Regions from separate parts of the Streptosporangium sp. NPDC002544 genome, predicted to be linked through region 3. Evidence: predicted binding sites of a transcription regulator. Region 3 holds the regulator's gene; each other region holds the start of a gene.

The links. The regulator HrcA, encoded in region 3, represses chaperone genes, less so after heat shock. The targets are predictions, from matches to a motif close to TTGGCACTCTCNNNNNGAGAGTGCCAA.
Region 1: groES (co-chaperone GroES) is a predicted target of HrcA. The motif match lies at 2,307-2,333, and genes of this name have one in related genera.
Region 2: groL (chaperonin GroEL) is a predicted target of HrcA. The motif match lies at 1,934-1,960, and genes of this name have one in related genera.

The regions. Positions count from the first base shown of each region.
Region 1 covers NZ_JBEOWJ010000001.1:299,981-304,128, reverse strand. The annotation lists gene groL (chaperonin GroEL) at 193-1,815, opposite strand; gene groES (co-chaperone GroES) at 1,906-2,217, opposite strand; gene ABT061_RS01465 (class I SAM-dependent methyltransferase) at 2,460-3,626, shown strand; gene ABT061_RS01460 (hypothetical protein) at 3,817-4,148, shown strand, end outside.
Region 2 covers NZ_JBEOWJ010000033.1:42,902-47,049, reverse strand. The annotation lists gene groL (chaperonin GroEL) at 193-1,818, opposite strand; gene ABT061_RS37105 (TetR/AcrR family transcriptional regulator) at 2,039-2,653, shown strand; gene ABT061_RS37100 (long-chain-fatty-acid--CoA ligase) at 2,812-4,148, opposite strand, start outside.
Region 3 covers NZ_JBEOWJ010000003.1:309,835-313,982, reverse strand. The annotation lists gene ABT061_RS06200 (hypothetical protein) at 1-137, shown strand, start outside; gene ABT061_RS06195 (16S rRNA (uracil(1498)-N(3))-methyltransferase) at 280-1,011, opposite strand; gene dnaJ (molecular chaperone DnaJ) at 1,045-2,184, opposite strand; gene hrcA (heat-inducible transcriptional repressor HrcA) at 2,199-3,212, opposite strand; gene ABT061_RS06180 (hypothetical protein) at 3,396-4,136, shown strand.

The DNA.
Region 1 (4,148 bases), on a different contig from region 3:
CACGCACTGACCACGGCGACTACGCTATGTGCAAATATTTCATTCGATTGCCAAATACATCGACTATTCGGAGGAACCGCGTTTGCCCTTACGAGTGACGCGCCATGACGCGGTGCGGGCGCATTTGGTTTACCGCAAAACGCGAACGGCCCGCGCCTCCGGGGAGACGCGAGCCGTTCGGAACCGGTGAGATCAGTGACCGTGGCCGTGGCCGTGGCCCTGACCGGCGGCGGCCGGAGCCTCCTCCTCGGGCTTGTCCACCACGAGCGCCTCGGTCGTCAGCAGCATGCCGGCGATGGAGGCCGCGTTCTGGACGGCCGAGCGGGTGACCTTGACCGGGTCGATGACACCCTGGGCGATCAGGTCGCCGTACTCGCCGCTGGCGGCGTTGAGGCCGTGGCCGACGGGCAGGTCGGAGACCTTGGAGGTCACCACGTAGCCTTCGAGGCCGGCGTTCTCCGCGATCCAGCGGGCCGGCTCGACGAGCGCCTTGCGGACGATGGCGACACCGGTCGCCTCGTCGCCGGTCAGGCCCAGGTCGTCGAGGACCTTGGAGACGTGCACGAGCGCGGAGCCACCGCCGGAGACGATGCCCTCCTCGATCGCCGCGCGGGTCGCCGAGATGGCGTCCTCCAGGCGGTGCTTCTTCTCCTTCAGCTCCACCTCGGTGGCCGCGCCGACCTTCAGCACGCAGACGCCGCCGGAGAGCTTGGCGAGACGCTCCTGGAGCTTCTCACGGTCCCAGTCGGAGTCGGACTGCTCGATGGCGAGCTTGATCTCCTTGACCCGGTCGGCGATCGCCGAGGCCTCGCCGGCACCGTCGACGACGGTGGTGGAGTCCTTGGTGATGACGACGCGCCGGGCGGTGCCCAGCACCTCCAGGCCGACGTGCTCCAGCTTGAGGCCGATCTCCTCGCTGACCACCTGGCCACCGGTGAGGATGGCGATGTCCTGCAGCATGGCCTTGCGGCGGTCACCGAAGCCCGGCGCCTTGACGGCGACGGAGGTGAAGGTGCCACGGATCTTGTTCGTGACGAGAACCGCGAGGGCCTCGCCCTCGACGTCCTCGGCGATGACCAGCAGGGCCTTCTTCGTCTGCGCGATCTTCTCGAGCAGCGGCAGGAAGTCGGCGACAGAGGAGATCTTGTTCTGGGTGATCAGGATGTAGGGGTCCTCCAGGACCGCCTCCATGCGCTCCTGGTCGGTCACCATGTAGGGCGACAGGTAGCCCTTGTCGAACTGGAGACCCTCGGTGAACTCGAGCTCCAGGCCCATGCTGTTGGACTCTTCGACGGTGATGACACCGTCCTTGCCCACCTTGTCGAACGCCTCGGCGATCAGCTCGCCGATCTTGGCGTCCTGCGCGGAGATCGTCGCCACATTCGCGATCTCCTTCTTGTCCTCGACCGGGCGGGCCGACTCGATCAGCCTGTCGCTGACGGTCTTGGCCGCGATGTCGATGCCGCGCTTGAGGGAGAGCGGCTGGGCACCGGCGGCCACGTTGCGCAGACCCTCGCGGACCATGGCCTGGGCCAGGACGGTCGCGGTGGTGGTGCCGTCACCGGCGACGTCGTTGGTCTTGGTCGCCACTTCCTTGGCCAGCTGCGCGCCAAGGTTCTCGTACGGCGCCTCAAGCTCGACCTCGCGGGCGATGGTGACACCGTCGTTGGTGATGGTCGGCGCACCGAACTTCTTGTCGATGACGACATTGCGGCCACGCGGGCCCAGCGTCACCTTGACCGCGTCCGCGAGAGCGTTCACGCCGCGCTCGAGAGCTCGGCGCGCGTCCTCCTCGAACGACAGGATCTTCGGCATGACAGTCCTCTCTATAAGTACGTCGGCGCATCAAAGCCCCGGGCGCTCTCGCGACCCGGGGCTCGATACGTCATCTTTGTGAAGCGAGAACTACTTCTCGATGATGGCGAGCACGTCACGGGCGGAGAGCACGAGGTACTCCTCGCCGTTGTACTTCACCTCGGTGCCGCCGTACTTGCTGTAGAGGACCACGTCGCCCTCCTTGACGTCGAGCGGAATCCGCTTCTCGCCCTCGTCGTCCCAGTTGCCCGGACCCACCGCGAGGACCTTGCCCTCCTGCGGCTTCTCCTTGGCGGTGTCCGGGATGACCAGACCGGAAGCGGTGGTCTGCTCGGCCTCAAGCGGCTGGACCACAATGCGGTCGCCAAGCGGCTTAACGGGAACCTTGGTGGCGGTCGTCACGTCGGACCTCCCCTTCAGATTTGAATGATCTAGAAGAGGCGACCAGCGGTCTGCCGTCGCGGGTGTCAGACCTGCCTCGTCGCATGTATTTGGCACTCTCACCGGGAGAGTGCCAATACGGAACAGTATGCAAGGAGGGCTTGACAGTCAACACGGAGCGCCCGTCTGCGCTTCGGGCGAACGTCAAACCAGGTGGAAGCCCCTCGCGAAGCCCCACGGTGAAGGCGGTAGCGTCGGGTGGTGTGAATCTCGACGCATTCCGCGAACTCCTGACCCCGCGCGGCCAGGAGGCGCTGGGCGCGGCGGCCGAGGCCATCGGCGACGACCCGGTGGCGGCGGTGACAAGGTTAAGAAAGATCTACGACGCGGACCTGACCTCGGCGGCGCTCACCCAGGCCGAACTCAGGCTGCGCGCGAGGGAGAAGTTCGGCGCCGACGCCGATCTCATGTACTTCACCCGGCCCGGCCTGGAGCAGGCCACCCGCCGCGAGGTGGCCGACCACCGGGCGCGGCGCGTCCCCGCGGGTTCCCGGGTCGCCGACGTCTGCTGCGGTATCGGCGGAGACCTCCTCGCCCTGGCCAGGGCCGGATGCGTCGTCGAGGCGGTCGACGCCGATCCGCTCACCGCCGCGATCGCGGCGGCCAACGCCGCCGCCCTGGGCTTCGGCGACCGGGTCTCGGTCCGCGCCGCCGACGCCTCCACCCTGGACCCGGCCGCCTTCGACGTCCTGTTCGCCGACCCCGCGCGCCGTACCGCGCGGGGCAGGACCTTCGACCCGATGGCCTACTCGCCCGCCTGGCCCGCCGTACTGGAGATGGTGGCCAGGGCCGGGGCCGCCTGCCTGAAGGTCGCCCCCGGGATCCCGTACGAGTTCGTCCCCGCCGGGGCGGAGGCCGAATGGGTCTCCTACCGGGGCGACGTCAAGGAGGCCGTGATCTGGTGCGGCACACTGGCGGGTGAGACCGCGCGCAGGGCCACGATCCTGCCGTCGGGCGTCACGATGACGCCCGACCCCACCCTCGGCGATCCCGGCACCGGCCCGGCGGGCCGCTACATCTACGAGCCCGACGGCGCGGCGATCCGCGCCCACCTGGTCGCCGAGATCGCCGCGTCGGTCGGCGGGCGCCTGCTCGACCCGCAGATCGCCTACATCACCGGCGACGTCGCGGCGCCGACGCCGTGGGCGTCGCGGTACGAGGTCCACGAGACGCTGCCGTTCTCGCTCAAGCGGCTGCGGGCGGCGCTCCGCGAGCGCGGGGCCGGCAATGTGACGATCAAGAAACGTGGCTCCGCGGTGGATGTCGACCGTCTCAGGAAAGACCTCCGGCTGCCCGGAGGTGAATCCGCGACGGTCATTCTCACCCGAATAGGTGACAGGCCATTTGCTTTCATATGCAGCCCCAGCTGACCAGCCAAAATGGTCGATTATTCCAGCAAGCCGACAATTCCTGTCTTTTAACCTCGCCCCTGGAAAACCTTGATCCAGAGGCTAAGGTTGCCGGGCGGGAGTTCTCTCGCCTCCGATTTCATCCCGTTCATCGGCAGAACCGACCCAATCCAACCGCGCGGCTGAGCGTCGGCGAGCGAAGGAGCTCTCGGTGGATCACTCTGACCACGCCCTGCTCCAGACGGGCAGCCAGACCGCCATCTCCGACCGGATGCGCGAACTCCTCGCCCGGGCGGCCCAGGACCACGTCTACGAGCAGCGGACCCAGGGCGCCGTGCTCGACGAGATCCGGCAGCGCCTGGAGGGCATGGAGTGGCTGCTGCGCGAGGTCAGGGAGCGCGAGATCGGCGGGCTGAACGGCACGCTCGAGTCCGTCAACGGGCGCCTGGACGACATCGCCGCCCGCCCGCCCTCCTGGGCCGAGGGCCTGGCCCAGCACGTCGAGGCGGTCCGCGACCACGTCGACGCCGTCGGCGAGCGGGT
Region 2 (4,148 bases), on a different contig from region 3:
CCACAGGGATTCGATCCGGTGCCGGTCGATGACCTCGGCCTGCGACGGCTCTCGACCACGACGGGCCGGTCCTGGTGGGGCTGTCGATGCCGAGCGTTCATGGCACGTATCCCCGATGCACATCGACGAGCCGGTCCCAAAGGCTGGGAAATCCGCCGACCCGTGTCCGCGACGCACAGGTTGAAGATCAGGTTAGAAGTCCATGTCGCCGCCGCCGGGCATGGCGGGGGCGGCTCCGGCCTTCTCGGGCTTCTCGGCGATGACGGCCTCGGTGGTGAGGAACAGCGCCGCGATGGAGGCGGCGTTCTGCAGAGCCGAGCGCGTCACCTTGGCCGGGTCGATGATGCCTGCCTCGAACAGGTTGACGTACTCGCCGGTGGCGGCGTTGAGACCCTCACCCGCGGGAAGGTTGCGTACCCGCTCGACCACGACGCCGCCCTCGAGGCCGGCGTTGACGGCGATCTGCTTCAGCGGCTCCTCCAGGGCCTTGCGCACGATGGCGGCGCCGGTGGCCTCGTCGCCGGAGAGCTCCAGCTTGTCGAAGGAGTTGGCGCCGGCCTGCAGCAGGGCCACGCCACCGCCGGGGACGATGCCCTCCTCGACGGCCGCCTTCGCGTTGCGAACGGCGTCCTCGATGCGGTGCTTGCGTTCCTTGAGCTCGACCTCGGTCGCCGCGCCGGCCTTGATGACGGCCACGCCGCCGGCCAGCTTGGCCAGGCGCTCCTGGAGCTTCTCGCGGTCGTAGTCGGAGTCGGTGTTGTCGATCTCGGCGCGGATCTGGTTGACCCGGCCGGCGATCTGCTCGGCGTCACCGGCACCGTCGACGATGGTGGTCTCGTCCTTGGTGACGATGACCTGGCGGGCACGGCCGAGCTGGTCCAGCGTGGTGGACTCCAGCCTGAGGCCGACCTCCTCGCTGATGACCTGGGCACCGGTCAGGATGCCGATGTCGCCCAGCATGGCCTTGCGGCGGTCACCGAAGCCCGGAGCCTTGACCGCGACCGACCGGAAGACGCCCTTCATCTTGTTGACGATCAGGGTGGCCAGGGCCTCACCCTCGATGTCCTCGGCGATGGCCAGCAGCGGCTTGCCGGTCTGCACGACCTTGTCGAGGACCGGGAGCAGGTCCCTGTTGGCGGAGAGCCTGCCGCTCACGATCAGCACGTATGGATCGTCCAGGACCGCTTCGAGCCGGTCGGAGTCGGTGATGAACAGCGGGGCGATGTATCCCTTGTCGAAGCGCATGCCCTCGGTGAGCTCAAGCTCCAGGCCGAAGGTGTTGCTCTCCTCGACGGTGATGACACCTTCCTTGCCGACCTTGTCCATCGCCTCGGCGATCATCTCGCCGATTTCGGGGTCGGCGGCGGAGATGGAGGCGGTGGAGGCGATCTGCGCCTTGGTCTCCACGTCCTTGGCCAGCTTGGACAGCTCCTCCGAGACACGCTCGACGGCGGCCTCGATGCCCTTCTTCAGGGACATCGGGTTGGCGCCGGCGGCCACGTTGCGCAGGCCCTCACGCACCAGGGCCTGAGCGAGCACGGTGGCGGTGGTGGTGCCGTCACCGGCGACGTCGTCGGTCTTCTTGGCGACCTCCTTGACGAGCTCGGCGCCGATCTTCTCCCACGGGTCCTCGAGCTCGATCTCCTTGGCGATGGAGACACCATCGTTGGTGATGGTGGGGGCGCCCCACTTCTTCTCCAGAACGACATTGCGGCCCTTGGGCCCCAAGGTCACCTTGACGGCGTCGGCGAGCTGGTTCATGCCGCGCTCGAGAGCGCGCCGGGCGTCCTCGTCGAACGCGATCATCTTCGAAGCCATTCTCTCTCCTGCTCTTGATGGGGGCTTGCCGGGACGGCGCCCGCGACGGACGGCCTGCCGGGCAGGTGGACGACCTGCCCGGCGGACCTCGTCGTCCCGGCACACGCCCTTGTGGTTGGCACTCTCCAGGTGTGAGTGCCAGGCGTCCCGCCGCACTCTACCCAAAACTTGCGTGACACGCACCTAGTGCGCATCACGCAGTATCGGATAGGGTTGACCCATGAACGACGACGCGCCGGACCTTCGGTCGCGCAACAGGCAGGCCACCCGGGAGGCGATCAGCCACGCCGCGCTGCGCCTGGCCATCGAGCAGGGCCCTCACGGGCTGGCCCTGGTGCGCGTCCATGACATCGCCACGGCCGCGGGCGTCTCCCCCCGCACCTACAACAACTACTTCTCCAGCAGGGCGGAGGCGATCTGCGCCTTCCAGGCCGACCAGTCCACGCGCGCGGGGCAGGCACTGCGCTCCCGGCCCGCCGGCGAACCGCTGGACCAGGCCGTCATCGCGGCCGTGATCGAGCTCTACACCAACCCCGAGCCCGACAGAGCCGGCCTGCGCATGATCATGTCGACGCCCGAACTGGAGGGCGAGGCGCTGAAGGCGTTCACCATGGCGGAGGGCCCGCTGGCCGAGGCGATCGCGGCGCGCACCGGCACCGACCCCGGACGCGACCTGTTTCCCGCCGTCACGGCCGCCGCGATCGCCGGCGCCATCCGCGTGGCGGGGCGGCACTGGCTCGAACCCGGCAACCCCGAATCCTTCGCCACCACCCTGCGCCGCGCCCTGACCTGTGTCTTCCCCACCGCGCCACCCCAAGGCCCGCAGGATCAGTGACCAGCATGTGAGATATCGCCCATCGGTCAGCCGGGCGTCGGCGTGGGACATGCAGACCTCCGGATGTGGTGAAGACAGGCGTCTCCCCCACATCCGGAGGTCTGCGTATTGATCAACTACCAGCTACGGTGTGTCACCGACCTGATGGCCGAGTACACCTAGCGCAGCTCGCGCTTGAGGATCTTGCCGGTCGCCGTCATCGGCAGGCTCTCGCGGAACTCGATGATCCGCGGGTACTTGTAGGCCGCCATGTTCTCCTTGCACCAGGCGACGAGCTCGTCCTCGCTCACCGTCGCGCCCGGCGCCGGGATGACGTAAGCCTTGACCTCCTCGCCGTGCGAGTCGTGGGGCACGCCGACCACCGCCACCAGCGAGACCGCCGGGTGCGTCATCAGCACCTCCTCCAGCTCGCGCGGGTAGACGTTGAAGCCGCCCCGGATGATCATGTCCTTCGTGCGGTCGATGATGGCGTAGTAGCCGTCTTCATCGCGAGTGGCGATGTCACCGGTGCGGAACCAGCCGCCCCGCATGACCTCCTCGGTGGCCTCGGGCCGCCCGTAGTAGCCCTTCATGACGTTGTGCCCGCGGATGGCGATCTCGCCGGGGCCCTCGCCCTCGATGGTGTTCCAGCCGTCGTCCACCAGCCGCATCTGCACGCCCCAGATGGGGAAGCCGATGGTGCCGGGCCTGGTGGGCCGCCCGAGCTGGTTGAAGCTGGCCACCGGGGAGGTCTCCGACAGGCCGTAGCCCTCCAGGATCGGGATGCCGAAGGTGCCCTCGAAGTCCTTGAGCACCTCGATCGGGCAGGAGGCCCCACCCGCCACCGCCACCCGCAGCGTCGAGGGCGCCTCGGCCCCATCGGCGTGGATCTTCGACAGCAGCGCCCAGAACATCGTCGGCACCCCGGCGAACATCGTCACCTTCTCCCTGCGCATGAGCTCCAGCGCCTCGCCGGGCTCGAAGCGCGGCTGGAGCACGAGGGTAGCGCGACGGCGCACGCTCACATTCATGACTGCGGTCTGGCCGAAGGAGTGGAAGAGTGGCAGCACGGCGAATGAGACGTCGCCCTCGGGGTCGGTGGGGAACATCTCGTCGCTGACGATGGTGTTGGTCAGCATGTTCATGTGGGTCAGCACGGCGCCCTTGGGCTGACCGGTGGTGCCGGAGGTGTAGAGGATGGCCGCGGTGTCGTCCGGCTCGGTCTGCACCGTCTCGAACTCCCCGGACATGCCGCCCAGCGCCGCCCAGAACGATTCGCCGTGCTCCGACTCGGTGGCCAGCGGTGTGGCGGGCAGGACGAAGAAGAGCTCGCAGCCCTCGGCGGCGTCGAAGGCCTCCCGCCCGCGCGCGCCCATGGGCAGCTCGGAGCCCTCGAAGCAGAAGAGCGCCTTGGCGTCGCTGTCGGTCAGGTGGTAGGCGATCTCGCGCGGCTGCAGCAGCACATTGAGCGGGACCACAATCGCCCCGGCCTTGAGGATGCCGAAGTAGACGAAGG
Region 3 (4,148 bases):
CCACGCCGACGAAGGCGAGACCGTCGGCTCCCTCGGAGAGCCCGTGCTCGGCCGATGAGTGCGGGCCGTCCGATGACGCGTCGCCCCCGATGCCGACGGAGGCGAGCATCCCCGTGCCGACCCCGGTCAGCAGCTAGGCCCTGTCCGGCGGATCCCGGCGTGCCGAGGATCGGTCAGACGGCCTCTCCCGAGGCGGAGGAGGGAGCCGCGGCGTGCCACGGTGCCCGACGCGGTAGGCGGAAGGCGCCGGGCGCAGGGCTCAGGACCGTCGGCCGGGGATCACCAGCGGCCGCTGCGTGCCTGGAGCACCGCCGCCGCGACGACCCCGGCCGTCGAGGTACGCAGCACCGTCGGCCCGAGCAGCGCCGGCACCGCCTTGGCCTCGCGGAAGACGGCGATCTCCTCCTGCGACACCCCGCCCTCCGGGCCGACCACCACGACGATGTCGCCGCCCGCGGGGAGCGGCAGGCCGGACAGCGGGGAGGCGGCCTCCTCGTGCAGCACGACGCCGAGCGCCGCCGCCGACAGCAGGGCGGCGACCCCGGCGGTGGAGGCGAGCTCGGTCACCTCGGGCAGGCGGAAGCGACGTGACTGCTTGCCCGCCTCACGCGCCGTGGAGCGCCAGCGGGCCAGCGCCTTGGCCGCGCGCTCGCCCTTCCACTGGGTGACACACCTGGCCGCGGCCCAGGGGACGATCACGTCCACCCCCGCCTCGGTCATCATCTCCACGGCCAGCTCGCCCCGGTCGCCCTTGGGCAGCCCCTGGACCACGACCAGACGCGGGGACGGCACGGGCACCTCGTGACGGCGCAGTACCTGGACCCGGAGCGAATCCTTGCCCGCCTCGATCACCACGCACTCGGCGACGGAGCCCGCCCCGTCCGTCAGGTCAAGCCGCTCCCCGGCCCGCAGCCGCCGTACGGCCGCCGCGTGGCGCCCTTCGGGGCCGCCGAAGACGAACTCCGGCCTGGCCAGGTCGGTGGGTTCGGCCAGGAAGACCGGAACGGTCATGAGCCGTCGGGGCGTGAGCGGGAGCGGTCCGGGTCAGCGGCCATTGAAGGCGTCCCGCAGCCGGGAGAAGAAACTCTGCTGCCCGGGGGCGAACTTGCCGGGCGGGCGCTCCTCGCCGCGGAGCTTGGCGAGCTCCCTCAGCAGCTCCTCCTGTGCCGTATCGAGACGGGAGGGGGTTTCCACGTTCACGTGGATCAGCAGATCGCCACGACCGGTCTCGTTCAGGCGCTGCACACCGCGGCCGTAGAGCGGGATCGTCTGCCCCGACTGCGTACCGGGACGGATGTCCAGCTCCTCGGCTCCGTCGAGCGTCTCCATGGTCAGGACGGTGCCGAGCGCGGCCGCGGTCATCGGGATCTGCACCGTGCAGTGCAGGTCGTCGCCGCGCCGCTCGAAGATCTCGTGGGGGCGCTCGACGATCTCCAGGAACAGGTCGCCGGGCGGGCCGCCACCTGGGCCGATCTCGCCCTCTCCGGCGAGCTGGATGTGGGTGCCGTCCTCCACCCCGGCCGGGATGCGGACCTTGATGGTCCGCCGGGTACGGACCCGGCCGTCGCCGGAGCACTCCTGGCAGGGGTGACGGATGATCGACCCGAAGCCGCCGCACTGGGGACAGGGCCGTGAGGTCATGACCTGGCCGAGGAAGGAGCGGGTGACCTGGGAGACCTCGCCCCGGCCATGGCACATGTCACAGGTGTCGGGGTGGGTGCCTGCGGCGGCGCCCGAACCCGTGCAGACCTCGCAGACCACCGCGGTGTCGACGACCAGCTCACGGGTCGTGCCGAAGCCCGACTCGCGCAGGTCGAGCTCGACCCGGATGGTGGCGTTGCGTCCGCGACGGGCACGCGAGCGGGGGCCGCGACCGCCGCCGCCACCGGCTGCGCCGAAGAAGGCGTCCATGATGTCGCTGAACGGGAAACCGGCACCGAAGCCTCCGGCCCCCGCACCGCCCGAGGCGAACGGGTCGGCCCCCATGTCGTACATCTGCCGCTTGCTGGAGTCGGACAGGACCTCGTAGGCCTGTGTGATCTCCTTGAAGCGCTCCTGAGTCTCGGGGTCGGGGTTGACGTCAGGATGCAGTTCGCGCGCCAGACGTCGGTACGCCTTCTTGATCTCTTCCGCACTGGCGTCACGGCGCACCCCGAGGGTGCCGTAGTAGTCGCTCTTAGCCACTTTTAGTTGACCTCTTATGATGCAGCCAGGATCTGGCTGACGTAGCGTGCCACCGCGCGCACCGCGCCCATCGTGACCGGATAGTCCATCCGCGTTGGGCCCAGCACACCTAGCCGGGCCAGTTGCTTGTCCCCAGAACCGTATCCGGCGGCGACGATCGACGTGCCCTGGAGTCCGGTGTAGGGGTTCTCCGAGCCGATCCGCACGGTCAGCGCCGACAGGTCGGAGGTCTCACCGAGCAGTCGCATGAGCACGACCTGCTCTTCCAGCGCCTCCAGCACATCGCGGAGCCCGACCGTGAAGTCGGCTCCCGCGAGGTTGGCGGCCCCGGCAAAAACGATCTTTTCATCGTGCCTGTCCACCAGGGACTCCAGCAGCACGGACAGGATCGTGGCCGCGAGCGGCCGGTCCTCGGCGGGCAGCCGCTCCGGCAGGTCGGCGACCTTGTCGGGAACGCCGGTGAGCCCGCACCCGTCGAGGGAGGTGTTGAGGATCGCTCGCAGATGGGCCACCCGCTGCTCGTCCACGACGTCGGGCAGCTCGACCACGCGCTGCTCCACCCGGCCGGTGTTGGTGATGAGCACGAACATCAGCCGGCGCTCGCTCAGCGGCACCAGCTCGACGTGCCGGACCGTCGAGTTGGTCAGCGTCGGGTACTGCACCACGGCGACCTGCCGGGTGAGCTGGGCAAGCAGCCGCACCGTTCGCATGACGACGTCGTCGATGTCCACCGCACCCGCGAGAAAGCTCTCGATGGCCTTGCGCTCCGCGCTCGACAGGGGTTTCACCTGCGAGAGCCGGTCAACGAAGAGCCGGTAGCCCTTGTCCGTGGGCACCCGGCCGGCGCTGGTGTGGGGCTGGGCGATGTAGCCCTGCTCCTCCAGCACCGCCATGTCGTTACGGATCGTCGCCGGGGACACCCCCAGACTGTGCCGATCCGCGAGAGCCTTGGAGCCCACCGGCTCGTTGGTGGACACGTAGTCCTCGACGATGGCGCGAAGCACGGCGAGCTTCCGGTCGTCGACCAACGTGGTCACCTCCCTGCCTGCGTTCAGATGGGAAACACGAGGTCTGGCACTCTGTGTTCCCGAGTGCCAAGTGTACGGCCCCCGTGCGGAAGGCGCGATAAGCAAGAGGTGCGGATGATGACGCCAAGCCATTGGCAAGTCAACTGCTATCGCGTTTCAACCGGTTCCCATCACAATTCGTACATGTCCAACGATTTTGGTTCTTTTCCGGGCGACGCCTCCCGCGGCCCCGGTTACGGCTCCCCCCAGCAGCCGTATGGCCAGCAGCCCCACCAGAACGGCCCCTCCTACGGTTACGCACCTCCCGGCTACGGCGCCCCGCAGAGCCCGCCCCCCACCGGGAAGATCAAGCCCGGTATCGGATGGATCGTCGGGGTATGGCTGCTCGCCCTGGTCAGCATCATCGTCGGCATCGGCGGCTTCGCCGGTGGCGTGCTGGGCGCGGTCACCAGCGCGGCGCCGACGAAGACGTTCGCCCCCGGCGAAAACACGACGGTCACGCTCGACCCGGCCGACAAGCCCGCCATCTATGTCTCCACCAGTGGACCCACCAATTTCGAGTGCACGCTGACCGGCGGCACCGGCACGCCCAGCCTGCAGAAGCCGCTCGTCCAGCAGACCGTGGCGGGCTCCGACGGCGTCGTCTGGGAGATGGGCCTGCAGATCGGCGTGGAGCAGGCAGGCGACTACCAGGTCACCTGTACCGCCGACCCCGTGGAGGGCACCACGTTCGGCGTGGGCCGGGAACTCTCCGCCGGATCACTGGTCGGCGGGGTGATCGCCCTGTTCGCGGTGCCCGGCATCGGGATCCTGCTGGCCATCATCGTGACGATCGTCGTATTGGTGAAGCGGAGCAACGTCCGCAAGCGCAGGGCCGCCGCGTCGGCGGGGCAGTGGGGAGCGCCGGGACCCTACGGCAGGTGACCGTGGCGTTTG